4 regions of the Undibacterium sp. GrIS 1.2 genome follow, and region 2 is predicted to be linked to each of the others. Evidence: predicted binding sites of a transcription regulator. Region 2 holds the regulator's gene; each other region holds the start of a gene.
What was found. The regulator sigma-54, encoded in region 2, starts transcription at its own class of promoters, with help from an activator protein. The targets are predictions, from matches to a motif close to TGGCANGNAANCTGCTTT.

Region 1 (7,906 bases), on a different contig from region 2:
GGGTTTGCGGAATTGAGTATTCATTATTCAGTCAGTCAAAAATAATTAAATCGCAGCAGCAAAAAATTTCGTAGGATGCGCCATGTGCACCAAGCACATTAGCGGAACCAAATGTACCAATCCAAATTAATTTGGATTGCATCTGAATTAGATAAGGCGGTGCGCACAGCGCACCCTACAATTTCTTGTTTGCAGTCTCATTTGCTAGCTAGCAAAAAAGCAGTTTACTTACGGTCTTTCAGCGCCACAAATTGCAAATCTTCAGGACCAACATAATTCGCGCTTGGACGAATAATCTTGTTGTCGATACGCTGTTCAATGATGTGTGCTGCCCAACCGGAAGTGCGCGCAATGACGAACAACGGTGTGAACATAGCGGTCGGCACGCCCATCATGTGATACGACACGGCAGAGAACCAATCCAGATTCGGGAACATTTTTTTGATGTCCCACATCACGGTTTCTAAGCGCTCTGCAATATCAAACATTTTGGTAGAGCCTGCCTCGACCGACAACTGACGTGCAACTTCTTTGATGACCTTGTTACGTGGATCAGACACGGTGTAGACCGGATGTCCAAAACCAATCACCACTTCTTTATTTTCTACCCGCTTTTTGATGTCCGCTTCTGCTTCATCCGGATTGTCGTAACGCTTCTGAATTTCAAACGCAACTTCATTAGCACCGCCGTGTTTTGGTCCGCGCAAAGCACCAATGCCGCCGGTGATGGCGGAATGAATATCAGAACCCGTGCCAGCGATCACGCGGCAAGTAAATGTGGACGCGTTGAACTCGTGCTCTGCATACAAAATCAGGGAAGTATGCATCGCTTTTTCCCATGATGCGCTTGGCTTTTTACCGTGCAACAGATGCAAGAAATGGCCACCGATAGAATCATCGTCAGTCTCGACATCAATCCGTTTACCGTTATGGCTGAAGTGGTACCAGTAAAGCAGCATGGAGCCAAGAGATGCCATTAACTGGTCGGCGATATCACGCGCGCCTGGCGTATTGTGATCATCTTTTTCTGGCAAGGTACAACCTAAAACCGAGACACCCGTGCGCATGACATCCATAGGATGGGCGGACGCTGGCAAAGCCTCCAGCGCCGCTTTCATATTAGCGGGCAAACCGCGCAAGGATTTCAGCTTGTTTTTATAGGCTTTAAGTTCAGCGATGTTAGGCAATTTGCCGTGCACCAGTAGATGCGCGATTTCTTCAAACTCGCAGGCATCTGCAACGTCCAGAATGTCGTAGCCGCGATAGTGCAAATCGTTACCAGTTTTGCCGACGCTGCATAGCGCAGTGTTACCGGCAGCAACACCAGATAAGGCAACGGATTTTTTTGGTTTGAAAGGAACGGCTTCAGTCATCGTGTTCTCCATAGTTAAATATGAATATACTCCCAATTAGTATAACTAGACTGTCCAATGATTCTATGGACAATTAGCCTATTTATCAAAAAATAATGGGGAGTATATTGTTTTAATACAATTAATCGCTTAGTTCTTGGCTTGGATTTACAGGCATATACAAAAAATTAAGCACAACTTATTTTGCTTTTTGCTGCATAAACAAGGCATCCAGCTTTTGCTCAAAATCATAGTAGTTAATACGCTCATACAATTCCATACGAGTCTGCATGGTATCGACCACATTTTTTTGTGTGCCGTCGCGGCGGATCGCAGTGTAGACATTTTCGGCTGCCTTATTCATCGCGCGGAAAGCGGACAACGGGTATAGCACCAAACCCACATCGGCAGCGGCTAATTCTTCCACTGTGTACAACGGTGTAGAACCAAATTCTGTGATGTTCGCCAAGACCGGCACTTTGACTGCCGCGGCAAATTGCTTGTACATCGCCAGCTCAGTAATTGCCTCTGGGAAGATCATGTCTGCACCCGCTTCTACGCAGGCAATGGCACGTTCCATCGCAGCTTCCAGCCCTTCCACTGCCAACGCATCAGTACGCGCCATGATGACAAAACTCTCATCAGTACGCGCATCGACTGCTGCTTTGATGCGGTCTACCATCTCTTGCTTGCTGACGATTTCTTTATTAGGACGATGACCACAACGCTTGGCGCCGACCTGATCTTCGATATGCATCGCTGCAGCGCCAAACTTAATCATCGACTTGACTGTGCGCGCAACGTTAAAAGCTGAAGAGCCAAAACCTGTATCCACGTCCACCAGCAAAGGCAGATCGCAGACATCGGTAATCCGGCGGACATCCGTCAAAACGTCGTCCAAGTTGGAGATGCCCAAATCTGGCAAACCCAGCGAACCAGCAGCGACACCGCCACCAGATAAATAAATTGCCTTAAAACCTGCGCGCTTGGCTAACAAAGCATGGTTAGCATTGATCGCGCCGACTACTTGCAGCGGTGATTCTTCTTGCATCGCCTTGCGGAAACGGGCTCCTGCGGAGAGTTGACTCATGATGTGACCTTTCAAAATTGTACGGAATGGTTTTGACTGTTCGTTTATTGGTTCGCCTTGCCAGTGCGGTTTTACGAATGCAGTTTTGCTAGTCCAGCTATTGCAATCAACATGCCAGTCACAATAGTTCATGCGTGATTTTTATCAAGCCCCATACAAATCAACGACTTAAAATTAAATGATCGAATTGAAAATCCCTGCCATAGATTAATTTGTTTCACAAAGGCGTTTCATTTGAAACATTAGAAGTAAAATGAAACATCCTTTGAAACTGCATTTGAAACATCCATTGGAACATTTATTGAAACACCCGCTGCAACACTCACCACAAAATTAGGCTCAACATGCGCCCACGCCCACCGATAGCCCGCGACAGCGGGGATAAACCCGTCATCTGGACTGTATCCATCTCGCGCCTGTTCGACTTGTTCCGCGACATCATGGTCGAATACGATGGCAGTGCCATCATCGAACCGTTGCATCTTGGGTTTGAGGAAGCCGCCCAACATATCCGTGAGCGCCTGCTAACCGAGCGCTGCGACGCAGTGATCGCCGCCGGATCAAACGGCGCCTATCTCAAAAACCGTCTGCCGGTTCCGGTCGTGATTGCCAAAGCCAGTGGCTTTGATGTCATGCAAGCCTTGGCGCGTGCCCGCAAAGTTTCTGCCGAGATCGGCTTGATTACCTACCAAGAGACGATGCCAGAGCTGGTCGAATTTAAAAACACCTTTGGTTTTAAGCTGGAACAACGCACTTATGTCACCGAAGAAGATGCTCGGGCGCAAATCAGCGAACTGAAGGCAAATGGCATCAAAGCCATCGTCGGCGCGGGTCTGATCACGGATTTGGCGCAAGAAGCGGGATTAACCGGCATCTTTATGTACTCGGCCGAGTCTATCCGCCAATCATTTGAAGACGCCTTAGAAATCGCCCGCCTGACCCGGCTGGAATCAGCGCGTGGCAGACATCATCCCGCCGCAGAATCCTTGCGCGCACGCCACAATCTAACTGATCTGCGCGGCGAGTCTGCTGCAATGCAAGCAACCCGCCAGTCCATTATGCTTTTCGCCCGCTCCCCGGCAACCGTCTTACTGCAAGGCGAAACCGGCACTGGTAAAGAACTCGCCGCACAGGCGATGCATAAAGAAAGCCCCAGAGCACGCCACCCTTTTGTCGCCGTCAATTGCGGTGCGATTGCAGAATCTTTATTAGAGTCAGAATTGTTTGGCTACGAAGACGGCGCTTTTACCGGATCGCGACGCGGTGGTCATGCCGGCTTATTTGAGGCAGCCCATCGCGGCACTTTATTTCTGGATGAAATTGGCGAAATGCCTTTGAGTCTGCAAACCAGGTTGCTGCGCGTTTTGGAAGAGCGCGAAGTGGTCCGGGTTGGTGGCATACGCCCTATTCCGGTGGATGTCCGCATTATCAGCGCCACTCATTGCGATCTGGATGCCAGGATCAAAGAGGGGCGATTCCGTTCAGACTTGTTTTATCGTCTGGCAGTATTGCGTCTGCAATTGCCAACATTACGGGAACGCAAGGGCGATCTGGTGCCATTGGCAGAATGGTGTCTGAAACATGCGCTGGCGAGCCTTGGCAACCGACCACATGCGAATCTGCATGCAGAAATATTGGCTTGCAGCAAGTTGTTGGCGCGCTATGACTGGCCGGGCAATGTCAGAGAACTGCGCAATATGATGGAAAGACTTGCCTTGTTTTTAGCGGCTGAACCTTTACAAGCGCTAACACCAAGTCTGTTGATGAAGGTCGCACCTGAGCTTGCATCTGAAATTAGCTATGGAATTGGCTATGGAATTAGCGATGAGATCGCTGAGCCAGCATTGGCAAACCCACAAGAAGATGCACAAGAAAGCCTGCAAACACTTGCATCAAACCGCATGCAAAACTTAGCTTACCTGACAAGTCTTAGTGAGGATTCAACGCCATTAATGGCATTGCAAGCACCCGCGTCAGTGTCATCACAAGCAAATTTAAACGGCGTATCCTTAGAAAAAATCATGCAACGTTTTGAGAATAATCGTGAAGCCGTTGCACATTATTTGGGGATTAGCAGAACGACCTTATGGCGTAGGTTAAAGAATACAAACATTGTCTCTTAAGTTGCCAAATCAGGTGTTACTTCGCATGCCCCTTCGGGTAAAATGCCTGTAACAAAAAACAAACAAATAAGTACTTAAGTTAAGAAAGTAATGAGCATGACATCAATCACAAAAAAATTACTGATCGTGGATGACAGCAAAGTATCCCGTATGGTGATCAAAGCCCACATTCTGGCCAAGCATGCAGATTGGATTATTGTCGAGGCAGCAACGGGTGAAGAGGCCATCCTCACTGCGGATAAAGAATTACCTGATTTTTGTACGATGGATGTCAACATGCCCGGCATGTTAGGTACCGACGCCGCAGAGAAAATTCTGGGTCAACATCCTTCCATGCGCATCGTGATTTTTTCAGCCAATATTCAAGAAACCTTACAAACCCGCGCACAAGCTTTGGGCGCTGTTTTTGTCGCCAAGCCAGTAACAGAAAAATCGATCGCAAACGCACTGACTCATTTTCTAGGCAGCTAAGTTAAATCCTTATGAATACTTTAACTGAACTTCATCTCGACGCACTTAGCGAAGTATTTAATGTCGGCGCCGGCAGAGCCGCAGCCAGCCTGAGCGAAATCGTCGGCGATGAAGTCAAGTTATCCGTGCCCAAAGTCGAGGTCAGAAAATCGACCGAGATTGATGCCTCCATCATGGCGATTGCAGGCAATCGCTTTGGCGCAGTGACGCAGCAATTTACAGGACCATTTGACGCTGAAGCGGTGTTGATCTTTACAGAAGATCATGCGCTGGAAATCGTGCGCGATATGATGGGCTCGCAAATGAGCATAGAAGAACTGGCGGAGTTTGAACAAGAAGCCATGTGCGAACTGGGCAACATCATACTCAATGCGTGTTTATCTGCCGTCGCAGACATGCTCGATATCTCGTTCAACAGCTCGCTGCCACACTATGCGATTGCCTCGACTGAGGATCTGTTTAAGCGCATTGCTCAGACTACGGAGCATCCTTATATTCTGGTATTGCATATCGATCTGGCGATAGAAAAACGCCATTCCGAAGGCCACCTGGTTTTCTTGCTGAGTTCTGCATCATTAAAAAATCTCGTTGATCAAATTGACCGTTTTTTAGGTAACATCTGATGACTGAATCCGCACGGGAACCGGTCAACAGTTCCCAGCAGCTTCTTGCAAAAAAAGCTGACCAAATTTTTAACACGATTAACATGGGCTTGATTCTTGTCAACGCCGATGAACAAGTGTTGATGTGGAATGACTGGATGGTCAAGCACAGCGATGTCAGTACCGACCAGGCAATCACAAAAAAACTCGCTGAGGTATTTAATGAAAGCCCTAGTGCAGCTTTTTTAACCTCGCTCCGCAACACCTTGAATTACGGCTTGCCCGTTGTTTTATCGAACGCTCTGCATCGCTCGCCGCTGGCCTTATATGATCCCAGCGACCTGAGTGACGACCGTGTACGTATGCACCAATCTATTTCGATCACACCGTTATTTTCTGATGATGAAGAACGCTGTTGCCTGATCCAGATCACCGACTCCAGCGCCTCCATCAAGCGCGAAAAAATGTTGCGATCACACTCAGAGATATTGAAGAAAGAAGCTAGTACAGACAGCCTTACCGGCATCTACAACCGGCGTTTTTTTGACGAGCATTTTGCAATTGCGATGGCGCATTCTCGTCGCCAAAAATTACCCTTATCGATCTTTATGTTGGATATTGATTTCTTTAAAGAGTACAACGATTTTTACGGCCACATCGCAGGAGACAAAGCGCTTATCAAAGTCGCAAAAACATTAAAGACACAGCTCTTGCGTGCGACCGATATCGTGGCACGTTATGGCGGTGAAGAATTCGTTCTGATGATGCCGAATATGCCAGAACAAGGTGCGATGCAATTTGCGGAGAAAATCCGTGCTGCGATTTTTGATATCGCCATTCCACATATCAAATCCCGGATTTGTCAGCAAATCAGTATCAGTATCGGCGTCAGCACGTATTTGAGTGATAAAGATATTTCACTCCATAATTTGCTGGAAGCTGCCGATGCAGCGCTGTATAAAGCCAAACAAAGTGGTCGTAATCAAAGCCATTATTTAGCATTAGAGCACGAACAAAATCCAGCTCTGACCGACACTAAAGATGTGTAGTGCTTAGTGAATAAAATTGAATAAAATTGAGCAAAATTGAGGCGAATTGAGTAATACCGCTTTATGCAGACGTAATTACCTTACTATTTCTCCAGCTCTTTTTTGCGTCACTTTACGCTTCGCTATTGCTCTTCCATGTTGTTCATCACTTGTGTTGCTCTACGCGCTTTGTAAACTATTTATATATACTCCCCAATTTATTTTACAAATATAGCTGATAGTCCAATGAATACCTGGACAAAAAAATATACCCATTACCAGTATTATTATTTCAACTCTATTTAAGGAAATTCGTCATGCGATTTTTATCTTCTTTTTCACCCTCACGCCGCTTGTTCCATGCCGCTGTCGCTGCGACTTTATTATCCGCATCTGGCTTAACATTGGCACAGCAAGTATTGCGGGTCTCTGCGATCCCTGATGAGGCACCGACAGAGTTGCAGCGCAAATTCAAACCACTGGGCGCATATCTGGAGAAGAAATTGGGCATGAAAGTTGAATTCACACCCGTGACCGATTACGCCGCCTCGGTTGAGGGTTTGATCAATAACAAACTAGATATGGTCTGGTTCGGCGGTTTCACCTTTGTGCAAGCCAATGCCCGTAGCAAAGGCCAGGTCGTTGCGCTGGTACAGCGTGAAGAAGATGAAAAGTTTAAATCCGTTTTCATCACCACCAATCCCGCTATCACCAAGCTAGAAGATTTGAAAGGCAAGACCTTCACCTTCGGTTCAGAATCCTCTACTTCTGGTCATTTGATGCCGCGTTCGTATTTGCTAGCGGCTAAAATTAATCCTGATACCGATTTAAAACGTATCGCGTTTTCCGGCGCGCATGATGCAACGGTGGCTGCGGTGTCTGGTGGCAAGGTAGATGCTGGCGCCTTGAACATTTCAGTCTGGGAAAAACTAGTCTCACAAAACAAAGTCGATACCAAACAAGTGCGAGTGTTCTTCACAACACCAGGCTATTTTGATTACAACTGGTCGGTACGCGCCGATATGCCTGCAGAGTTACGCAAAAAAATCAGCGATGCATTTTTATCTTTAGACCCAGCCAATCCGCAAGATAAAGAAATTTTAGATCTGCAACGTGCCACTCGTTTTATTCCGACCAAAGTAGATAACTACAAAGCGATCGAAGCTGCTGCGCATAACGCTGGCTTGCTGAAATAAATTTGCATGTCAGACTCCTCCGTAACTGATTCAACAGTAAGCAA
Region 2 (7,906 bases):
GCTAACCCTGCGTTGGCTGAAGGTGTTGTCAAACAATTGGGCATTCCTCTCGGTAAAGCAGACGTTTCTAAATTTTCCGACGGTGAAGTGATGGTCGAAATTAATGAAAACGTCCGAGGTAAAGATGTTTTCGTTTTGCAATCAACCTGCGCACCGACGAATGACAATCTGATGGAAATCATCTTGATGGTCGACGCTCTGAAGCGCGCATCTGCTGGTCGCATTACTGCGGCGATTCCTTACTTTGGTTATGCCCGCCAAGACCGCCGTCCGCGCTCTGCACGAGTAGCGATCTCAGCGAAGGTTGTTGCCAACATGCTGGAAAAAGCTGGCGTTGATCGCGTGCTGATTATGGATTTGCATGCAGACCAAATCCAAGGCTTCTTTGATATTCCGGTTGATAATATTTATGCATCACCGATTTTGCTGGGTGATCTGGTTGCCAAGAACTATGAAGACTTATTAGTCGTTTCACCCGACGTTGGTGGCGTCGTCCGCGCCCGCGCGCTGGCAAAACGTTTGGGTTGCGATTTAGCGATCATTGATAAACGTCGTCCAAAAGCCAACGTATCAGAAGTCATGAACATCATCGGTGAAGTCGAAGGACGTAACTGCGTGATTATGGATGACATGGTCGATACTGCCGGGACACTGACCAAAGCGGCAGAAGTTCTGAAAGAACGTGGCGCGAAAAAAGTATTGGCTTACTGTACACATCCAGTATTGTCGGGTCCGGCAATTGACCGTATCTCCAACTCACCGTTGGATGAGCTGGTTGTCACCGATACCATTCCTCTGTCAGATGCTGCAAGAGCATGTAGCAAAATCCGCCAATTGTCTTGCGACAGTTTGCTGGCTGAGACTTTCCGCCGTATTACTAAAGGCGAATCCGTTATTTCTCTGTTCACGGATTAAGCATAATTTTCTGCGAGCTTGTTTTAAAACAAGCTCGTTTTTTCTGTGTCCCTGGTCGCGGGGACGCAAAACCGCAAGTTCAATCTTGCATTTTTTGGAGTAGCACCATGAAAGTAATCGCATTTGCACGCAAAGAGCAGGGGACCGGAGCGAGCCGCCGCCTGCGTATTGCTGGCCAAACACCAGGTATCATCTACGGCGGTACAGAAGCGCCTGTCAGCGTCACTCTGGACCACAATGCTTTGTACCATGCATTGAAAAAAGAAGCCTTCCACTCATCCATTTTGGATCTGGAAGTTGATGGTAAAGCCGAAAAAGTATTGTTGCGCGACTTCCAAGTCCACGCATACAAACAATTAGTATTGCACGTTGACTTCCAACGCGTTGATGCAAACAAGAAAATCCACGTAAAAGTACCTCTGCATTTCATCAATGCTGACGTATCTCCAGCAGTTAAGTTGTCTGCTGCAGTCATCAGCCACGTTGCTGTTGAACTGGATATCTCTTGCTTGCCAGCAGACTTGCCAGAATTCGTTGAAGTTGATCTGTCCAAATTGGAAGCTGGTCAATCTATCCACGTTTCTAGCCTGGTATTGCCAAAAGGCGTTACAGCAATTGTTCACGGTGATGACGCGACTGTCGCTATCGCTGTGGTACCTGCTGGCGCTACTGCAGCAGAAGGCGAAGCAGCAGCGAAGTAATTCGTTTCTGCCTGAACCAAAAAAAGCCACCTTCAGGTGGCTTTTTTATTGAACGAAATAATATCTATCTAAACTAATTAGGACTTACGCAAGTCCTGTTAATAAGAGAAATCCAGTCTGACTGGATAAGACGATCAAGTTAAAATCAATTCTATTGAAACGTCCCAAGGATAATCCATGCGCGCTCCGCTGCTTTCCCCACTACCTTGCCTATTTCTGTCAAATTCAACAAGCTTGTTGCGCGTATCACGCTTAGGATTAATCGCACTGGCGCTGGCATCAAGCATTACTGCGACACAAGCGCAATTCGTAGCTAAAACTACCAGCATTAATCCCGTTGTTAAATACGATATTGGTTATGACATCGTCAGTCCAATCCATGCTAAGCATGGGATGGTGGCGAGCGAACAAGGCTTGGCAACGCAAGTTGGCCTGGATATGTTAAAGCGCGGCGGGAATGCGGTCGATGCTGCGGTGGCGGTTGGCTTTGCGCTGGCGGTGGTGTTGCCCAACGCAGGCAATATTGGTGGTGGAGGTTTTATGCTAATCCATGACGCCAAATCGGGTAAAGACATCGCACTGGATTTCCGCGAAATGGCCCCCATCAAAGCAAGCCGCGACATGTATCTGGATAAAGCAGGCAAAGTCATTCCTGGCAAATCACTCTACTCGCATTTGGCGATTGGCGTACCTGGAACTGTCGCCGGATTGACGCAGGCGCTAAGTAAATACGGCACCATGAAATTATCAGATGTCATTGCACCTGCGATACAACTGGCAGAACAAGGCTTTGAGGTAAGTCCACATCTAGCCAGCATCCTCGACGCAGAATACGACCATTTGGGCGCGTGGGAGTCGAGCAAAGCGATCTTTTTTAAAAATGGCAAACCTCTGGTCGCAGGTGAAAAATTAATCCAAAAAGATCTGGCTGCATCCCTCAAGTTGATTGCAAAAGAAGGCGCGAGTGCTTTTTATCAAGGCGCCATCGCAAAGAAAATTGTTGCAGAAATGGCGCAGCATGAAGGCATCATCAGCGCAGAAGATATGAAAAATTATAAGGTCGTCGAGCGCGAACCCGTCAAAGGTAGTTATCGCGGCTATGAAATCGTGGCCATGCCGCCACCCAGCTCAGGCGGCGTACACATCGTACAAATGTTGCATATTCTTGAACACTTTCCGATTAAAGAACAAGGCAGTAATAGCGCACAAAACTTACACCTGATGGCGGAGACCATGAAGCTCGCTTATGCCGATCGTTCTGAATATTTGGGCGATCCCGATTTTGTCAAAGTACCGATTAAAGCACTGACATCACGCGCCTATGCTGATGAGTTATCAAAGAAAATTAATCCAGAACATGCAACGCCGTCCGATCAAATCAAGCCCGGTAAACTAGCGCCTTACGAAAGTGATCAAACTACCCATTTTGCTACAGCAGATCAGTATGGTAACGTCGTCGCAACTACCTACACGCTGAATCTGAATTTTGGTAGCGGCATCGTTGCTAGCGGCACCGGCATTACCTTAAATAATGAAATGGATGATTTCTCCGTAAAAGCGGGTGCTCCCAACGCGTTTGGATTACTTGGTGGCGATGCCAATGCGATTGCGGCATACAAGCGCCCGCTCAGCTCAATGTCACCGACAATTATTTTAAAAGACGGACGACCATTTCTGACCACAGGCAGCCCGGGGGGTAGCCGGATTATCACCACCAGTTTGCAAATTATTATGAATGTGATTGACCATGATATGAATATTGCCGAAGCCAGCATTGCGCCTCGCATTCATCATCAATGGATGCCAGATCAATTGCGCGTAGAAAAAGGGATCACTATCGATACCTTAAACATACTGGAGCAAAAAGGTCAGCATCTGAGATTGTCACCGACTATGGGGCGCACACAAACGATACAAATGAGCAATCAGGGATTTGATGGTTATTCAGATCCGCGCAATCCCGACGGAAAAACTTTAGGGTATTGAGGTTAAATTTAAATGCGTACAAGCTAATCTGTGCGGCTTAAAGAAATGAATAGCTACGAGTGTCGCTTATTTCTCCAGTACCCAATATAAATACTCTCCCCAGGTATATTTTAGTTGTCCATGTAATTACTGGACAATAAGCCATATTTATAAAAATAATATGGGAGTATATTTATATCAGCGCATAATCTTCGCAAAAAAATCAAGTGTTACGTAAACAAAAAAAGGACGCCGGATTGCGTCCTTTTTTGCTATTTTCTAATCGAAAAAGCGACTAAGTCATCTGCTTACACTGGCGTCGGATCGGGTATGTGTTTGATCGCGTCATGTTGATGATTTTGGATTTTGTCTTTATGTTTAATGACTTGTCGGTCCAGTTTGTCGATGAGAGTGTCGATGGCGGCGTAGAGATCTTGTGCCAGGCTTTCAACATGAATATCTTTGCCACTGATGTGCAGATTAATGTCTGCTTTATGGCGTTTTTCCTTTTCTTTGAGCTTGTCCACGGTCAGGATGACGGCGATATCAATTACTTGATCGAAATGCCGCCTGATACGTTCAAGCTTATTTTGCACATGTTCACGAATTGCAGGAGTTACTTCGAGGTGATGTCCACTGATGGTGAGATTCATACTACGCTCCTTGGTAATCTTACTTGTTACAAACATTTTGTCTTAACTCAATTAATGTAAATTTAATCAGACGATGAATTGGCAGACTAATACTTAAATTATTTATTGAGCTAAATTATATATAGCAACACACGAGGATATTTCAAGAACAAGTTACAAAGATTTGCGCAGGCTTACTGGCGGGATTTTCAAGGCCTCGCGATATTTGGCGACTGTGCGTCGCGCAATTACCATGCCTTGTTCTCCCAGCATGTCTGCAATCTTGCTGTCAGAGAGTGGGATTTTCTGGTCTTCTGCTCCTATCAACTGCTTGATGAGTGCACGTATCGCGGTGGATGATGCTTCCCCCCCTGCTTCCGTCGCGACATGGCTACCGAAGAAATATTTCAACTCAAACATACCATGCGGGGTCAGCATGTATTTTTGCGTCGTTACACGAGAAATAGTGCTCTCGTGTAAACCCAGTGTATCAGCAATTTCGCGCAACACAAGTGGTCGCATTGCAACGGCACCGTGCGTGAAAAAATTACGTTGTCTTTCAACTATCGCTTGTGAAACCCGCAAAATCGTATCAAAGCGTTGCCGCATATTTTTGATTAGCCAGCGCGCCTCTTGCAATTGGGAACCTAGCGTACCGTCACCCCGATTTTGCTTCATGATGCTGGCGTACATACTATTAACACGTAGCTTTGGCATCACATCTTGATTGAGTAATACTTGCCAGCCGTTCACTGTCTTTCTGACTATCACATCCGGCACGACATAATCTGAAGCCGCCACGGCAAATTCAGCACCCGGTTTGGGGTTACATTGACGAATAACCACTTGCGCTTCGCGTAAATCCTCGTCATCACAATTAAGGATTTTCTTCAACTTATTAAAATCTCTTTGAGCGAATAAAGTGATGTGGCTCTCAACAATTTTTTGCGCCAGCCGACGCGTCACAAAAGGAATTTTAGGAAAACGTTTAATCTGCAAGGCCAGACATTCGGATACATTTCTGGCACCGACACCGCTAGGGTCAAAGTTCTGCAACATGTTCAGCGCAAAGGATAATTCTTCCGGCTCAACACATAATTCCAATGGCAAGCTGGCATGAATTTCTTCAAGCGTTTCCATCAAATAGCCATTGGTATCCAAGGCATCAATCATCAGCTCAATCAGAGCACGATCACGGGGCTCGCGAATGTTCAATCGCATCTGCTCCAACAAGTGATCTCTGAGGCTAGTTTGTGCTGCTTCTAACTGCGGACGTCCGTCATCTTCTTCTGACGATTTGCTGCCTTGAGGAACATCATCAAAGCTCCACTCTTCTTCATTCGCGCTGGTGCTATCGGCAGAGGCAGCGACTTCGCTAAGCTCGGCATTTTCAGTACTGGCACTTGCAGTAGCTGCATCGCCATTCATTTCTGGCGCGGCGAATTCAGTTTCAGAATTATTCGTAGTCGCACTGATGGCGCCGTCGGCCAGCAAGCGCACTGCATTATCCATAGGATCATCTACCCGCTCCAACATGGGATTGTCGGAAAGTAGATTTTCTAACTCTTGATGTAGCTCCAGCGTGGACAATTGCAGCAAACGTATCGATTGCTGCAATTGGGGCGTTAAGGCCAAATGCTGGGACGTGCGGAGTTGCAGGCTTTGCTTCATCATCGTATGGCTTCCCGCTACATGCGGAAATGCTCTCCCAGATAAACTCGGCGAACCGATTCGTCTTTAATGATATCGTCTGGCTTACCAGTCGCCAACACAGCGCCCTGATTAATGATGTAGGCATGGTCACAAATGCCAAGAGTTTCGCGTACATTGTGATCTGTGATCAGAACGCCGATACCCCGGTTTTTAAGGAAGCGCACAATCCGTTGGATCTCAATGACGGCAATCGGATCGACGCCTGCAAAAGGCTCATCCAACAACACGAAACGAGGATTGGTTGCCAATGCTCTGGCGATCTCTACCCTGCGACGTTCACCACCCGACAAGGATAAAGCCTGATTTTCACGAATGCCGTCAATCTGCAATTCGGCCAGCAAGGTGTCTAAACGTTTTTCAATTTTCTTTTTACTCAGAAATTGATCGTTTTCATCTTTTTGTAATTCAAGAACTGCACGGATATTGTCTTCTACAGACAGCTTACGAAATACCGAGGCCTCTTGCGGCAAATAAGATAAGCCCAAGGTTGCACGTTTGTGTATGGGTAAGCGCGAGATATCAACACCATCAATATTGATCTCACCGGCATCAGAGGGTACCAGTCCAACAATCATATAAAACGATGTAGTCTTGCCAGCGCCGTTCGGACCTAGCAAACCGACCACTTCACCGCTCTTTACTTCCAACGACACGTCACGGACGACTTGCCGCGCGCCATAGCGCTTTTGCAAACCCTTAACTAATAATGTACTCATCTTATTCTTTGACTTTTTTGTCGGATTTTGGAGCCAAAATTAACGTCACACGTCCGCCACCGTCAACAGATTTTCCAGACGTATTATTAGTCGCCACGAATACATCGCTAAGACTGTCGTAGGATAAAAAGTCGCCCTGCTGTTCCTGTGTGACGGTTTTACCTTCAAGATATTTCACGTCAGCCTTAGAAATAAATTTTACTAATTCTGTCCTGGTGTCATATTCGACCCGGTCTGCTACACCTTCTACCCATAAGTCTGGACCGCCGTCACGCTTTTGACGGAAAAATACTTTGCCGCCCGCAACAGCATAGAGAACAGCACTCTGCGTTCCATCTTGTGCGGTTGTCACGACAGCGCGCTCGGCTTTGACTAACAAGGTACCTCGGGTCAAAACGACATTCCCCGTGATGGTAGATACGTTTTTCTTCCCTTCGGAAATAGAATGATCTGCGGTAATTTCTGTCGGCTTATCGGCATCCGCTTTTTCAGCAAATGCCGCCGAATGTAAAACTACTGCACTGACAGCACATAAAAAGCCGCCGATCAGATGCTTGGATTGTTTATTGTGGAAGCTCATTACTTGCTCTCCATTTTGATTAATTAGATGTTTTTTGCTTCGTGCCTGACTTCGCACCTGGCTTAGTAAAATGCATGTGAACCTGACTTAGTAACTGAGTCTCTTGTGTCTCATTATTCGCCGTCATTCCAACTGCATGTGTTTCTGAATTTTGTGAATACAAGGTCACGGGATGATCTGTTTTCATCGTATTCAGATCGGGTAACAACAATAGATAATCGGTATTTAACTGCATGTATTTTGTAGTATCACTCTCAGGCCTTACTACCTGAACATTGTCATACAGATGAATCTCGTCACTTTGGGTATTAATCTCAACTTGTGCTTTAGCTTGCTCGCTAAGTTGTGCAGTTTTTTGCTCTACCAGTCCGCGATCAGCACGTACTGTTACAGGAGTTTTATCTTTATCAAAACTATTAATACGGGGTTGTGTAATTTCAAAATTATCATATTGCGGGTTATGAGTGAGCCGGCTACCGGTGACATGAAAATTCGCCTGTCCTTTGTTCGACAAACGGATGAAATTAAAATTTTCCACATAGTAATCAGGATCGGTACGAGCAGCACTGCGCATATTTCCTTCTTCATCACTTTTGCGTAAAACTTGCAGCACCCAAAAGCTACCCATCGCAATTACGCCGAGCATAATAATGCCTACCCAGACGCGGAAACGATCTGCAGAAA
Region 3 (7,906 bases), on a different contig from region 2:
ATCTCGCTCGACGGCAATATCGGTTGCTTAGTCAACGGAGCTGGTCTAGCAATGGCAACGATGGATACGATTAAGTTGTTCGGCGGTGAGCCAGCTAACTTCCTTGACGTAGGCGGCGGCGCGACAGCAGAAAAAGTGACTGAAGCGTTTAAGATTATGTTGAAAAATCCAGGTCTGAAAGCGATCTTGGTCAATATCTTCGGCGGCATTATGCGTTGTGACGTGATTGCTGAAGGTGTCATCACGGCATCTAAAGCAGTGTCCCTGCAAGTACCGCTGGTGGTACGCATGAAGGGTACCAACGAAGACATCGGCAAGAAGATGCTGGCTGATTCCGGTCTGCCCATCATCGCCGCTGATACGATGGAAGAAGCAGCGCAGAAGGTTGTTGCCGCTGCTGCAGCCCACGCTTAATAATCGCAAGGAACAGATATGTCCATCCTGATCAATAAAGATACAAAAGTTATCACCCAAGGTATCACTGGCAAAACTGGCCAGTTCCATACTCGTATGTGCCGCGATTACGCAAACGGTAAAAACTGTTTCGTCGCTGGCGTCAATCCTAAAAAGGCCGGCGAAGATTTCGAAGGTATTCCTATTTTTGCTAACGTATCTGAAGCAAAAGCGGCTACTGGCGCAACAGTTTCTGTTATCTACGTACCACCTGCAGGTGCTGCCGCCGCGATTTGGGAAGCGGTTGAAGCCGACCTCGATCTGGCAATTTGCATTACCGAGGGCATTCCTGTCCGTGACATGATGATGCTGAAAGACCGCATGGCAAAATCTGGCAGCAAAACGAAATTGCTCGGGCCAAATTGCCCAGGTCTGATCACACCAGACGAAATCAAGATCGGCATCATGCCAGGTCATATCCATCGTAAAGGTCGTATTGGCGTGGTTTCCCGCTCCGGTACATTGACTTACGAAGCAGTTGGTCAATTGACTGCATTAGGTCTGGGTCAATCTTCTGCTGTTGGTATTGGTGGTGATCCTATCAATGGTTTGAAGCATATAGACATCATGAAAATGTTCAATGATGATCCAGACACTGACGCTGTCATCATGATTGGCGAAATCGGCGGCCCCGACGAAGCCAATGCATCCTATTGGATACGTGACAACATGAAGAAACCAGTCGTCGGTTTCATCGCTGGTGTTACAGCGCCTCCAGGCAAACGTATGGGTCATGCTGGTGCTTTGATTTCTGGTGGTGCTGATACGGCACAAGCTAAATTAGACATCATGGAAGAGTGCGGCATCAAAGCAACTAAAAACCCCTCGGAAATGGCGCGTTTGTTGAAGGCAATGTTGTAGTCTCAATGTCGGACTAAGTTGCAATTTTGAGTAACTTATACTGAGTTACATCATGAAATGGGGAGCTTTGCTCCCCATTTTACTTATCTTTATGCAACAGTTCCGCAGCTTGGTGTTAAGCTTGAAAAAAGATCTTTAGCATTGTTTTGGATTATTATGATTTATATCTTTTTATATCTATAGAACCTGATTTATTTCTCACATTTAATCACTATTCATGTCATTTCAACGCGTATTAGAGTTTGCGGGTCTCTCAGATACGGGACTAGTGCGGGCACATAACGAAGACGCCATAGAAATATGTGCCGATGCGGATTTTGCAGTATTAGCCGACGGGATGGGCGGATATAATGCTGGTGAAATCGCCAGCAAAATGACGGTAGACATTATTACGCAGCAGTTACTACTCAAAAAAACATCTACTTTTTCTTCTTTATTTGCGCGCCAGACATCGGTTGCTGTTCGTTGGATTAAAGAAGCAATAGAAATGAGTAATTTTCGTGTCTGGGATGCGGCACAGAATAATTCTGAATTTGTCGGTATGGGTACCACAGTTGTTGTTGCGTTTTGTCATCACGATAAACTTCTCGTGGCGCATGTGGGGGATTCACGTGCATATCAATACAGGGCGAACCATTTACTGCAAATTACTCATGATCACTCAGTATTACAGGCGCAAATTGACGCCGGTTTGATCAGCGAAGAGCAAGCACAGTATTCACCGATTAAGAACCTGATTACCAGAGCGGTAGGAGCGCAAGGTGAGGTAGAAGTTGAAATTTATGAGCACGACATACTACAAGGGGATATTTACCTCTTGTGCTCAGATGGCTTGACCGACATGCTCAACCATGATGAAATCCAAGACATATTGAGACTGCATGTTGATAATCTGAAGCTCTGTAGCCAATTATTGGTGGATAGTGCCAACGACAAAGGTGGGCGCGACAATATTTCAGTGGTTCTCCTCAAGGTCAGCAAGTTGGATCGTCGGTCGGTCACACGGCAACTTTTTTTTAAATAGCTCGATTTACAGCTTCGTTTTTTATAGAGAGCATCATGGCGAAAATCGTCGTCACTTTTAACGGCTTAGTCCAACAAGAAATTTCCATCCTAAAGTCGCGTCTGACAATAGGCCGACGGCCAAGCAATGACGTCGTGATTGATCATCTGACGGTGAGTGGCCAGCACGTTGCTATTGACACCACAAGTAATGGTTCTTTTGTATTAGATTTAGGTAGCACCAATGGCACCATGGTAAATGGGCAACCTGTTAAGAAGCATCTTTTACAAAATGACGATGTGATCGACATTGGTAAATATAAAGTGCGGTTTGAATCTGAGCCAATTAGTGGTCTTCCTCAGCCTGCAATCCAAAATCAACAGTTTCCTAGCTTAGCACCGCGTGCAAAAATAAAAATACTCAATGGTGTGAATGCTGGCAAAGAAATGGTTCTTAATAAGCCAGTGACGACTATTGGTAGCCCCGGCGTACAAGTGGTAGCTATTTCAGAGCAAGGAAAACTGTTTTACATTTCAATAGTTGAAGGTGCATCAAAAGTAACAATTAATACAAGAGTCATCGACGACGCCAACCCGACACAATTGGTCGATGGTGACGAAATCAATTTATCTGGGACAAGACTGACATTTGTTGTTGTTTAGTTGTTTGTTTAAATAAAACAATTTATGACAAATTTTGTTTTTTTGTGTCGATAATTGTCAGTTTAATGTCCTAATCCGCTTTTTTGGAGTTGGCACAGGTATTGCTCATAACAAATTGTAGTACTAAACATTTTATTGAAGTATTCAGGGAGAAAGAAATGAAATCCACGCAAATGATGAAAAAATTACAAAAAGGTTTTACATTAATTGAATTGATGATCGTTGTTGCGATTATTGGTATTTTGGCGGCAGTTGCATTGCCACAATATTCTAACTACACCTCACGTACTAAAGCAGCTGGTGCGATGGCTGAGTTGGATTCTTTAAAATTGTCAATCGCCGAATGCTATCAGGCAGATGGTGCCTGGACAAACTGCACGCAGATGGGTAGTGGTAGTATCCCTCAGATGGCAACAACTAAGTTCATTCTAGCTCCTTTGCCGGCGATCAGCGCTACTGGCGCTATTACGAGTGCAACAACTGCAGCAACTGACGCAGCCGGTGCAAATTTGCTTGTTACTTCCATCACTCCATCAGCAGTTTCTGGTCAAGCCAACATGATCTGGACCACTTTGGGTTCGCTTTGTAATCCGACCCGTGGTTTGAAGCCAGGCCAAGGCGGCTGCTTATAATTTTTTTTTAACAATAAAAATAACCCGCTACGGCGGGTTGTTTTTATTGTAGTAGATGATTTCGATATTTTTTATGATATTCATGGATCAAAAACATGTCTAGATTTCGTGCGAGCGGTTTTCATTTTTTGATTAGTACTATTGTAGGGCTCATATTATTAGCTTTATGTTGGTTTGTCTGGTACCCGTCACCGATGTTAATGGCGATCGGTGGGCATGAAATATTTCTTTTAGTCGTCGGGATTGATGTGGTACTTGGCCCACTACTGACTTTAGTTGTATTCAAGGTGGGCAAGAAAGGGATGGCGCTCGATTTGGTCATCATTGCTGCATTGCAGATAAGTGCGATGAGCTATGGTGTCAGTACGTTATTAGAAGGACGCCCTGCCTATGTTGCGGCACTTGGTAATAGATTCCAAGTGGTACAAGCGAGTGAGTTGACGGATGCCAATCTTGCGAAGGGTAAGGCCATATTGCCATGGTGGGGGCCACGTTGGGTGGGTACCAAGCCACCTACCGATAAGCATGATATTTCCGCGTTGGCTGCGATGGCTCCCGTTGGTGGTGGGCGCGGTCATTTGCCGCAGTTGCATATTTCTTATGCTTTGATGGCACCAGAAATTTTGAGTAAAGCCATATCTATTGAGCAGCTTAAAAAAGATAACCCTGCTTCTGCACTCACAATTGATGCATGGTTGAACAAATATGGCTATAACGAGAAAAATGCCAAATTTCAACCCATCACAATCAGCACATCCACGTTTGTAGTGATTATTGATGCCAGAACTGCCGCAGTAGTAGGTATTGCGCCGTTTAGGCCCTGATTGCCACTCCAAACTAAGAAACACTAAAGCAGACAATGAATAAATTAATGGTTAGTAACACGGTTGCAGATTCAAGACGAGCAGTTTGGATATTCATTGTCGGAGTCATGTTCCTTTTACTGACTGCTGCACTAGGCTTGAATCCGTGGCCAATGCAGGATATCGCACTTGCGGTTTGGCATTTGTCAGGTAAAGAGATTTTCATTACTTTCAGTGGATATAGCTCTGCGCTAGTCATGATATTTTGGGCGAGTCGACCCAGTCGACTGGCTCAGTGGATAGTTTTTTTGTGCTGGCCTATCGTTTGTGCGATTTTATGGCAGACGTACACGACTGATTTACGCTTGCATATCACGTGGGAGGCTGATCCAGCAGGATTTTCTGCAATGATGTGGTTGGTTTTTTCCATGGCAATTCCCGCTACGCTGGCACTTTTGATCAGATTTATGCGATCGCCCGCTCATGGCGCTGATCTTGTATTTGAAAGTCAGTTACGTTATCTGGCAGTCGCTACCTTGTTATTTATGATGGTGCCAATGTCCGCCTTGGGGCTTACCTCGGCACTACATCCATTCACTTACGATATGTATTCGTTGCAATGGGATCGGGCGGCTGGCCTAAACATCACTCTACCTTTATTAGATTTTGCGCGATCGTCGTCAGTGTTCGCACATTTGTTGAGTCTTGCTTATGGCTTGGCACCACCCTTAAGCTTTATGGCTCTCGCGTTACGTCAACTACGTTCGCGACCAATTGGAGTGGCATCCGCGCTCTTAACATGGGTAGTGCTGACCAGCTGTGCGATGCTCGCATACCACTTTTTTCCAATAGCGGGTCCAAAGTATGTGTTTGGTGCGCGTTTCGACCTCGGATTAAGTCAAGCTAAACTTCCTCTGGAAATGATCGGTATTGATTATGCGCCGCGTAATGGTATGCCATCTATGCACTTTGGCTGGATGCTTGCAGTGTGTATTTTGTGGTGGCGCAACGGTACGGCATGGTGGTCGAGAGTCATGTTATTGGCGTTGACTAGTTTAACTTTGCTATCAACACTTTGCTTGGGGGAACACTATGTTGTCGATCTCATCGTAGCCGTACCTTTTGTGTTGGCAGCGATTGCTCTATGCACGACATCGATTCCCTGGACTGTGAAGCAGCGCCGTTGGACAACATTGATCGGATTTGGTGTGTGGGCTGCATGGGTTGTTAGCTTACGCACGTCTATTCATTGGATTGTGGCGCATCCATGGATCTGCTGGGTCATGATTTTCGCAACAATGGGGGCTGTTGCTTTGCAAGCGTATTGGATGCGAGGATTTACCGCATATGTGAGCATATGCCCGGTTGAAATGGTAAAAACAATTAAAAGTGATAATCAAAAATCACTTGAACGCCGTCTTTTTGCCATGTTTTTTGCTTCAGGGCTGGCAGCGCTTGCATACCAGGTCTTATTCGCAAAGCAACTTGCATTAGTGTTTGGTAGCACCTCTACGGCAACCTTGACTGTGCTGGCAACCTTCTTGGGGGGGATGGCTATTGGCTCCCTGATAGGTAGTCGATTGGCGCTGAGAACAAGTCGACCGCTAGTGGTGTACGCAATGATTGAATTGTCGATTGCTGCATATTGTGTTGTGACACCATTTTTATTCGATCTGATCCAACAGGTATATGTGGCACTAGCATCAGGCCAAGCGCCCGATTCCTCCATGTTGCTTGGATTGAGAGTAGTACTTGGAGCAACTGTATTGTTGATTCCTACCATATTAATGGGCGCTACTTTACCCGTACTGGCGCAAGCCTTGGGGACGCAATCTCAAAGGGTGGGGGTTAACGTGGCCTGGTTGTATTTTGCCAATACAGGTGGTGCGGCAGCAGGTGCACTGCTGACAAGCTATGTAATTATTCCCTCACTTGGAGCATCGCAGACTACCTTGGTGGCTGCTTTACTGAATTTGTTGGTAGCACTTGCTGGTATGGAATTGTCAAAGCGATGGATCTTGACAGCATCGGCGATACCGGCCTCGACAGATAGCAATCCGATAGAGATGCAGGTGAAATTGCCTCAGGAGGCTGCGGTAGCCGCTTTGCTTACATTATGCGTCGGAGGTGTTTTATCGCTTGGTCTTGAGGTGGTCTATGTTCATATGCTATCGATTGTTGCGGGCAATAGCGTGTATGCGTTTGGTTTAATGCTGGCAACTTTTTTACTAGGGTTGGCAGTTGGTGGGGAGGTCGCCAGACGTTTATTGTTAAAGCCTGATAGCGATCGCATAAGACTGCTTGCCTGGGCCTTGCTTGGCTTGGCGGCAAGTGCCGCCGGAGGTGTCTGGTGGTGGAATGATATTCCTGAGTATTTTGCCACTTTTGCTCACTATCCTATAGCTCAATCATTCGTCGACCGCGAAGCGATACGTGGGGCCGTATGCGCTTTATTGATGATTCCACCTACACTATTTATTGGTGCTGCATATTCGTTTGGTATGGATATTGCCACGGCTGCCGGCCGTGCAAAACCAATCGCAATGTTAGGTTATGGCGCCGCTTTAAATACCTTAGGTAATATCACGGGCGTTTTAGTCTTTGGTTTTTTCTTGTTGCCGGTATTTGGAGGGCTTGTTGCAACGAACGTAATCGCCTTTGGTGCCTTGGCACTTGCTATATTGGTGTTAATCATCACTGCAACCAAGTTCAAACGAAACGATGTCGTTTCGTTTGCGGTAACAACATTGGTGGTTGTGTTATCGCTGGGTGCCCGTTTGAACTACGATATTATCAGTTCTGGATCTAATGTCTACTTTACTCCCCAACAATGGGGGCATGTTATTGAGCATGCTGAAAGTATTGATGGCGGACTCACCACGGTGACCACACAAACCACAGCTGAGGGGACAGTCAAGACATTGCTGACTAACGGTAAATTTCAGGGTAATGACGCAACAACTGGCGAGATGCAAGCACAAATGGGATTTGCGCTAACGTCATTGTTACACCAAAGTAGTCGTGAACGGGCTCTTGTCGTTGGCTATGGCACAGGCGTGACTAGTCGCGTTTTCCATCAAAGCGGCTTTAAACACCTAGATATCGCAGAGCTTAGCCGTGATGTGGTGCGACTGGCGGATACGCATTTTGATAAAGTTAACAATCGGGTTTCTTCTGCACCTGGCGTTCAACTGCATGTGACTGACGGGCGTAATCTGTTGTTACTCTCATCAAAACAAGCCAAGTATGACGTAGTCAGTATAGAGATTACCTCCATCTGGTTTGCTGGGGCAGCATCTTTGTACAACCAAGAGTTTTATAGTCTTGCCCGTTCGCGTATGAAGCCAGATGGTGTGTTGCAACAATGGCTGCAATTACACAGGCTGGCTCCAAGTGATTTACTCAGTGTGATTACTTCCTTACGCGCAGAATTCCGCTATGTGTCTTTGTATGTGTCGGGTGGGCAGGGAATTCTGATTGCGACCAATAGTC
Region 4 (7,906 bases), on a different contig from region 2:
GCTATTTCCGTCTCTTACCCACAACACTTGATAACTAAGTTCCTGCTCTTTTCTTTGCTGGAAATCGACCAAATACCGTATTTCTTCGCCTTTTTTTAATTCTGCGATCAAGACAAAGCGAGCTTTAAGAGGCATTTTGCTTATTAAATGAAACATTTGTCTCGGGAAATAGCTTCTAAAATTAGAAGGGTATACGTTGAAATAAACGCCATCAATAATAGTGAAATGCGGCAATATTCCTTCTAAAAACGTAACGGTTACAATTTTCTCATCAACTGCATTTTGCAAAAGGCGAATGGTTCTTTGATAAGCCATGCTGCCAATTTCACGTGATATCTCGTTAGATTCTGTGGGCTCAGACTCGAAATCAGTCGGAGCTTGAATGTTTACTTTCCTTAGAGATTCGCCCTTACCGTTTCCTTTAGCCGTTGTTAAACTACGTAAGAGAGACGTTACATTACGCAGTCTGCGACGTCGAGCAGGTAGGTTTGTTTTTGATGCGGGGATTTTATTCCATGGAATACTCATTATTTCGGGAAATCTGCTCCCTAATTCGATTCTCCTAAAATCTGCTGCCAGGCGAGGATCCATGTAAGTGCCGTCCGCCATGGTTGGTGGATTTGCTTCCGCCGGATCTCCCTCTAAATCACAGGGCACCTCGTCTACCTCGCCATCTTTATTACTTGGCGCATCCTCAAAGTTGTTTTCGCGGTCAAACTCTAAAGTATTGAAGTTTGTTTGATGATAGCTCTTAATCAATTTAGTAACAAAAATACGAGTTTTTCCACCTGTTTTGATCGGTATATAGAAGAACTCAAGGTCTACCTCACCATCTACTGGTGGATAGGCGAGAACATCTCTATAAATACCTTCTTTACGAATGGCTTCCAGATGTATTAACTGCGCAGCACTAAGCACTTTGGGGTCAGAAAAAAATGATGCAATGATCTTTGCATCACTATCAAGCATTTGCTTTCTTAATGTGATGAAAACGTGTCCCTCTAAAGGTCCAAAGGACCTTCCTTCTAAGGCATCAAATAAGTGCTTCTCTGGTTCAAAAATACGTCCATCGAATAACACGTTTGCCATGGTGGAAGAAGTGCAATAGAAAAAACGTAAAATTTCAGCGCAAGGAAAAATAATTGCGTATGGATCCTCTCCAATGCGAACGCCAATGCACTTTGCATTTGAGTCCGGCATCTCCTTTAAACGATCTGCCTTGAAGGCTAAGATCGGCTCATTTAGCTCGTCGATTTCTCGCCGATTAAATACCGTTAAATTTCCCCTTGAGAAATCAATTTTACTGCGGCCGTTTGACCGACATTCGAAGGGCAGTTTTCCGTCTTTCCAGGGACTTACGACTAAGCCTTTGTGCAATATTGCATTTATATGAATCAGTGGTAAATAACCGATTGGTAAATCTATATTCTGGACTATTGCATCAGCAGCTGGAGCACAATGGTTGAAATTAGGATGATGGACATTACTTTCAATTTCAATCCAATAGACTCTTATCCAAGATGAGCCTTTGTGTTCGTTTACCTTTTTCAGTTGCCCGATCCACAAAATTCGCGCCAAGCCGTCGACGTAAAATTGAGGATGAAAAGCGGCGCGTTCTTTCTTTTCGACCATAGGTTCTTATTTATCTATGTGCTATTCGCATATAGCGATGTGCATTCTCAAATAAAAATATTGTTCATACTTTAGGTAAATCTGCGGGTGCCAGATTGACAGTGATGCGCTTGGTAGGGAAATCAAACCGCGCATTTTGCAAAGCCGCTCTGACGCGATCTTTAGATTCTTTGACCTCAGTTTCGGGCAAACCCACAATCGTAAACGAGGGAAGACCATTTGCCAGATGCACCTCCACAGTGACCTCTGGTGCTTCCATCCCGGTAAGGGCACGGCTTTTCAGTACGGCGAGTGACATTATTGTTTGAGCTTAGTGTTTAAGTTTTATCGGCCGGTACTTCTAGCGCAGCGATGCGCGCTTCTAATGCCTCTAACTTGGCACGGGTTTTTGCCAGGACTTGCGCCTGGATATCAAATTCTTCCCGGGTAACCAAATCCAGTTTGGAGAAACCCTGACTCATCATCGCTTTGACATTTTTTTCAATGTCTTTGGCTGGTGAATTTTCTAACACCTGGTTAATTTTGGTTTGAATATCACTAAAAAAATCTTGCTTGTTCATATTGATTTCCTATTGGTCGATTTTTATGCACAAAATTAGTGCAGTTAATTTAGGTGTGTAATTTTATGGCGCCAAGTATTGGTGCATTTTTCTTGATGTCCAGAATTGTATTGCCTATTTAATACCTAACTATACGCTAAGCAGAGTGAAATCATAACGTAACAAACACATCTATGAACTTAGATGCTCCCTCTAATATGAATTTTTACGATGTTTGCTGCGGATGATTCATCAAATTAGCAAATTTTATTTTGTTTAAATCCAGACTTGGCACGACTCCTGCTAATGGTACGAATGATAAAAGTTTTTTAAACCGTAACATAACTAAAAATGGGAAAGTACGATGAAAAAATTATTATTAGCAGTCGCAGTAGCAGCCTCATTTGGCGCGAGTTTAGCCCATGCAGAAGATGCTAAGCCGGACAACGAAGTTAGTTTCAATATTGGTGGTGTAAGCGATTACCGCTATCGCGGCATTTCGCAATCTCGTCTAAATCCCGCTTTACAAGGCGGTGCTGACTATACACATAACCCAACAGGTTTTTACGCTGGTACTTGGTTATCAACGATCAAATGGACTAAAGATGCTGGTGGTGACGGCAATATCGAGTGGGATATCTATGGTGGCAAACGTGGCGAAATCGTTAAAGACGTTTCTTATGATGTTGGTTTTCTCTCCTACGTATATCCATCCAACGGACTAGGTAGCGTGCCAGGTTTTGCAAATGCAAACACGACGGAAATCTATGGTCAAGTTGGCTACGGTCCGGTCTATGCAAAATATTCACACTCTGTGACGAATCTTTTCGGTTTCGTCGATAGTAAAAACAGCGGTTATCTTGATATCGGTGCCAACGTAGAAGTCGTACCAGAATCTGGTTACACACTGAATTTGCACGCAGGCCACCAAACAGTCAAAAACAATAGTGCTTCTTCCTACACAGATTGGAAAATCGGTGTGACTAAAGAATTTGTAGGCGTTACTTTTAGCCTTGCCGCTATCGGAACTAACGCTGACGAAAAATTGTACTTTACTCCTGCCGGCAAATTTACCGGTAAGACAAGCGTAGTTTTCTCCGCACTGAAGTCGTTCTAAAACATTTATTAAATAGAGGTCAGCATGAAACTGATTACCGCCATTATTAAACCCTTTAAGCTAGACGAGGTGCGAGAAGCACTGTCTGCTATTGGTGTGCAAGGGATTACAGTCACTGAAGTCAAGGGTTTCGGACGTCAAAAAGGGCATACCGAGTTGTATCGCGGTGCTGAATATGTCGTCGATTTTTTGCCTAAGACAAAAATTGAAGCTGCGGTAGATGATGCGATTGTTGATCGTGCTATTGAAGCGATAGAGACTGCTGCTCGTACCGGGAAAATCGGTGACGGCAAAATTTTTGTCTATGACTTGCAACAAGTTGTGCGTATTCGTACCGGTGAAACCGGCAACGACGCACTGTGACCGATATCGTGGAATCAGGGAGATCACACATGAAAAAAACATTCTGCAAAGCGTTGATAACTAGCGCCTTGTTCCTGTCCGTTGGCTTTGCATCGTCGGCAATCGCAGCCGATGAAGCATCTGCCAAAGTGGATGCACCAGCTTCTACTGCTGCTGTTACTGCGCCAGCCGTTGCATCAGTGCCTGCTGAAATGGCATCCGCAGCGGCCAGTGCTGCCGTGGCACCAGTAGCACCGGCAGCGGCGACAGATGCTACAGCCGCTTCTGGCGCTGTTGCAGCACCTGCACCTGTTGCCAACAAGGGCGATACTGCCTGGATGATGGTATCTACTTTGTTAGTCATTTTGATGACAATTCCAGGCTTGGCTTTGTTCTACGGCGGCTTGGTTCGTTCTAAAAATATGCTGTCAATCTTAATGCAGGTCTTCATGATTTTTGCAGTGATTATCGTGCTGTGGTGCATTTACGGCTACTCATTGGCATTCACAGAAGGTGGCAAATTTATTGGCTCGTTTGATCGCCTTTTCCTCAACGGTATTTGGGATCCGGCTAAAGCAACTTTCTCTACTGCGGCAACTTTCAGTAAAGGTGTTGTGATTCCTGAGTTTGTCTATGTGGCTTTCCAAGCGACATTTGCAGCGATTACATGCGGTCTGATCATCGGCGCATTTGCTGAGCGTGCTAAGTTCACCGCCGTTCTGCTGTTTATCGTATTGTGGTTTACTTTCAGTTACTTGCCGATCGCGCATATGGTCTGGTTCTGGACTGGCCCTGATGCGATTAAAGATGCGGCTACTGGCGCAACCGAGTTGTTGAAAGGTGGATTTTTGCAGCAAAAAGGTGCGTTAGACTTCGCTGGCGGTACTGTCGTTCACATCAACGCTGCGGTTGCAGGTTTGGTCGGTGCTTATTTGATTGGCAAGCGTGTTGGTTACGGTAAAGAATCGATGGCACCACACTCCCTGACAATGACCATGATCGGTGCGTCATTATTGTGGGTGGGCTGGTTTGGTTTCAATGCAGGTTCTGCTTTAGAAGCAGGCGATGTCGCTGCATTGGCTTTCATCAATACCTTGCTGGCTACTGCTGCTGCGACTGTTTCCTGGGTTTTCGGTGAGTGGATGTCTAAAGGTAAGCCATCTATGCTGGGTGGTGCTTCCGGTGCGGTCGCAGGTCTGGTTGCGATTACACCAGCTTGTGGTTTCGTCGGTCCTATGGGTGCCTTGATCATTGGTTTGCTGGCAGGTGTGATTTGCCTGTGGGGCGTCAATGGCCTGAAACGCTTGCTGGGTGCAGATGATTCATTGGACGTGTTTGGTGTGCATGGCGTCGGTGGTATTTTGGGTGCTTTGTTGACAGGTGTGTTTGCATCACCTGCTCTTGGTGGTCAGGGCATCATGGACTACGTCACCAACAAAATGTCTACTGATGCCTACTCCATCATTGGTCAGGTTCAAATCCAGGCAACGGCAGTTGGTACGACAATACTGTGGTCCGGTATCGTTTCTCTGATCGCTTACAAATTAGTTGATCTGGTCATCGGTCTGCGTGTGCCTGAAGATGAAGAGCGCGAAGGTTTGGACATCACCAGCCACGGTGAATCCGCTTACCATTCTTAATTGGTACCGTTATATGAGTATCGATGCGAGAGCCAGGTTGTCGGTTCTCGCATCAGAGGTAAAGTTTTTCTCGGGGTAGTATCTTCAGTGCATGTTTAGAGCGCATGTGACTGATTTAATGGGCACCTTTTCGGAGGTGCCTTTTTTTTGGGGAGAGTTTTAAGCAGATATTTTTAGCTCAGTGGTTTAGTCGAATTAATATACTCCCGCAAAAATATATAGAAAATACCCTATAGTCCAATGATTATATGGACAAATAAAATATACTATAGTGGGTATATGGAATAACTCAAAGAATTGAGTCTTAAAAGTAAGCTTATACCCGAAGGTCTAATCTGATCCCGGATAGAAAAAGGGATGCGCATTGTTTGCACATCCCTTTTGATTTTCAGACCCGTTGTTACTGGAATTTCTGACCGCCCGAATCAGGTGATCAGAGTCAAACCAGCAAAGTCAAACCAGCATTTTGCAAGCTAATTAGTTTATTTCATCAACATCCATAATTTAGCCAGATCAGCGGTGCCATCACTGCCTTGGATCGTTTTAAAAACTTCAGCTGCTTTTACTTTATCGCCGGATTGCAAATAGGCCAGGCCTAAGTGCAGCTTGGCTTCTTCGGGTGCTTTTAAGCCGCCTTTAGCGATACCGTCATTGATCAACGCAATACCTTTGTCGTATTGATTATGGATAGCGAAGTTGTAACCCATGTTGACCATGCCGGTACCATTTTTAGATGACTTGGCTGCTGCTTCGCCGGCATCAAGAGTTTTGGCATCATCAGCCGCTTGTTTGTTGACTTTGTCGCGCAATACTTTGTGCTTAGCTGCATCTTTGCCTTGTCCCAAGATGTTCGCGGCATAGCCTGCATCCACAGCTTTTTGTGCCTCTAGCGGCAAACCTGCAAGCAGAGCGAGTTCAGCCATTTCAACAAATTGTGCGGCGTCTTCGATATTGTCTGTCTTTAACAGAAGACGGTATAAATCCAGACGCAAACGATCCGAGAATCCTGGCTTACGTTCTACGCGGTAGATCAAATCACCCCAGTATTCTTTTTTAGGATAGTAAGTGACCAGCGCCTCTAAAACGGTAATGTAGCCTGCGTTGTCTTTTAGCTGCTGATAGCAATTGCCCAAGAGTCGCAGATTGTCATTATTTGGTGTTCGTTTAGCATCTTCGTCGGCCTTCAACAATTGCTTCAGCTCAGTTGCCGCACCTGCAAAATCATTTTGCAAGTACATGGAGCGGGCTAACAGGGTATGTACTGGCTGGCTGCTATTGTCTTTTTCTAAGTAACGCAATGCCCATTTTTTTGCCAGATCGTATTTCTTTTCATTGAAATAAGTTCCTGCCATGGCTTCGATCAGACGAAGTTGCTCCGGCGTTTTTAAAAAATTAGTTTTAAGCATGCCTTCAAATGAGCTCGCCAGCATGTCAGTGTTGTTGGTACCTGATGCAACGACTGCACGCATGCGATCAATGGCAAATGCCTCATAAGGCGTTTTCTTTTCAAACGCATCCAGCGCGTTAATTTTTTCTAAAGCTTGCGGAAATTGTTTGTTGTTCAGTAATTCTTGAATTTCATTGAGTGGTTTGCCCATTTCAGGACGTACAGTTTCTGCTTTTTCTGGAGTTGCCGCTTCAGTTTGAGCATAGGCTGTAGTGGCAGTTAATGGCAATGCGCCATAACCGAGTGCCAGAACCAAGCTTGCCAAGAGGAGAGATGAATTCTTTTTCATGAGCATTAAATTAGAGAGAGGTTTCACAGGAGTTAATTAAAACAGGAAGGAGTATATTTTTAGCGTCCTGCAGAGACTTCGGTGCAGGCAAGGCTTTTACTCATACGGCGCATTATATCTGAGTGCAGTTCGCTACTAACATCGTTAAAACTTGGAGCAAATTTAGCCTGAATCGTCAAAGTGATTAATCGCTTTCCCTTTGCTGCACCAATATCCAGGGTTTAACGACCACTGTCCATAAATGCGCGTCACTCTCAAGCCAGGCTTGTGCTTGTAAATCACTGACTTTACTAATGGTTCCTTCGTCTAGCCATTGCTGAACCAGAGATTTATTATCCATCGATATTTGGAGCCCAACTTCGACCAGATCATGTTGGTCGGCAACCATAATCACATCGCCTGCTGCGAAGTAACGTAATAACTCTGTCCAGGGGAATTGTGCGGTTTCTGAATTGAGCTTAGCGCGGGCTGTGTCGTTAGTATTCATTCATTAATATTCATTCGTCAGTATTGATTCTTCAAGATTCATTTTTTAGATTTACCAGCTTTTAAGCCATTCTGTTGTCCAGCTAGCTACTTGTTCCCGCCATTTTCTCTGCGAAAAGGTGTGATTGGCACCAGCTAGCGTAAGTTGTTTCAGTCGTGGTGACGTGAGTAATTTTTTCCAATCAGCAGAGCTGGAAACCAGATCAGAGAACTCTTGCGCGGTCAGATCGTTTTCACTCAAAATAATACATGTCTTGCCTTTAAAGCGCTGTAACCCAGATAACATTTTTTCGGGCAAGCCAAGTTGTTCTTCAGAATCTGAATGTACGTTCTTACTTGTTACTGCCTGGCGCAATTGCATCACCAATGATTTAGCCGACGTAAAAAATCTAACTTTACCCAGCAACATTTTTT

Region 1: the regulator sigma-54 is predicted to act here: its motif matches at 2,542-2,559, upstream of prpB (methylisocitrate lyase).
Region 3: the regulator sigma-54 is predicted to act here: its motif matches at 3,070-3,087, upstream of AAKU61_RS10210 (pilin).
Region 4: the regulator sigma-54 is predicted to act here: its motif matches at 2,461-2,478, upstream of AAKU61_RS04885 (TorF family putative porin).

The regions. Positions count from the first base shown of each region.
Region 1 covers NZ_JBEONP010000009.1:39,397-47,302, forward strand. Annotated here, with positions in the region: gene acnD (Fe/S-dependent 2-methylisocitrate dehydratase AcnD) at 1-24, opposite strand, end outside; gene prpC (bifunctional 2-methylcitrate synthase/citrate synthase) at 225-1,373, opposite strand; gene prpB (methylisocitrate lyase) at 1,552-2,442, opposite strand; gene prpR (propionate catabolism operon regulatory protein PrpR) at 2,787-4,565, shown strand; gene AAKU61_RS05540 (response regulator) at 4,662-5,036, shown strand; gene AAKU61_RS05545 (chemotaxis protein CheC) at 5,048-5,659, shown strand; gene AAKU61_RS05550 (GGDEF domain-containing protein) at 5,659-6,687, shown strand; gene AAKU61_RS05555 (putative selenate ABC transporter substrate-binding protein) at 6,984-7,862, shown strand; gene AAKU61_RS05560 (phosphonate ABC transporter ATP-binding protein) at 7,869-7,906, shown strand, end outside.
Region 2 covers NZ_JBEONP010000005.1:59,170-67,075, forward strand. Annotated here, with positions in the region: gene AAKU61_RS03370 (ribose-phosphate pyrophosphokinase) at 1-915, shown strand, start outside; gene AAKU61_RS03375 (50S ribosomal protein L25/general stress protein Ctc) at 1,023-1,616, shown strand; gene ggt (gamma-glutamyltransferase) at 1,794-3,602, shown strand; gene hpf (ribosome hibernation-promoting factor, HPF/YfiA family) at 3,890-4,234, opposite strand; gene AAKU61_RS03390 (RNA polymerase factor sigma-54) at 4,388-5,884, opposite strand; gene lptB (LPS export ABC transporter ATP-binding protein) at 5,902-6,642, opposite strand; gene lptA (lipopolysaccharide transport periplasmic protein LptA) at 6,644-7,222, opposite strand; gene lptC (LPS export ABC transporter periplasmic protein LptC) at 7,242-7,906, opposite strand, start outside.
Region 3 covers NZ_JBEONP010000019.1:1,906-9,811, forward strand. Annotated here, with positions in the region: gene sucC (ADP-forming succinate--CoA ligase subunit beta) at 1-414, shown strand, start outside; gene sucD (succinate--CoA ligase subunit alpha) at 433-1,314, shown strand; gene AAKU61_RS10200 (Stp1/IreP family PP2C-type Ser/Thr phosphatase) at 1,532-2,338, shown strand; gene AAKU61_RS10205 (FHA domain-containing protein) at 2,374-2,979, shown strand; gene AAKU61_RS10210 (pilin) at 3,138-3,611, shown strand; gene tfpZ (TfpX/TfpZ family type IV pilin accessory protein) at 3,707-4,435, shown strand; gene AAKU61_RS10220 (fused MFS/spermidine synthase) at 4,543-7,906, shown strand, end outside.
Region 4 covers NZ_JBEONP010000008.1:1,381-9,286, forward strand. Annotated here, with positions in the region: gene AAKU61_RS04870 (hypothetical protein) at 1-1,632, opposite strand, end outside; partial or broken gene AAKU61_RS04875 (magnesium chelatase domain-containing protein) at 1,703-1,930, opposite strand; gene AAKU61_RS04880 (accessory factor UbiK family protein) at 1,950-2,192, opposite strand; gene AAKU61_RS04885 (TorF family putative porin) at 2,536-3,288, shown strand; gene AAKU61_RS04890 (P-II family nitrogen regulator) at 3,313-3,651, shown strand; gene AAKU61_RS04895 (ammonium transporter) at 3,681-5,270, shown strand; gene AAKU61_RS04900 (tetratricopeptide repeat protein) at 5,753-7,006, opposite strand; gene AAKU61_RS04905 (DUF2288 domain-containing protein) at 7,191-7,493, opposite strand; gene AAKU61_RS04910 (hydrolase 1, exosortase A system-associated) at 7,545-7,906, opposite strand, start outside.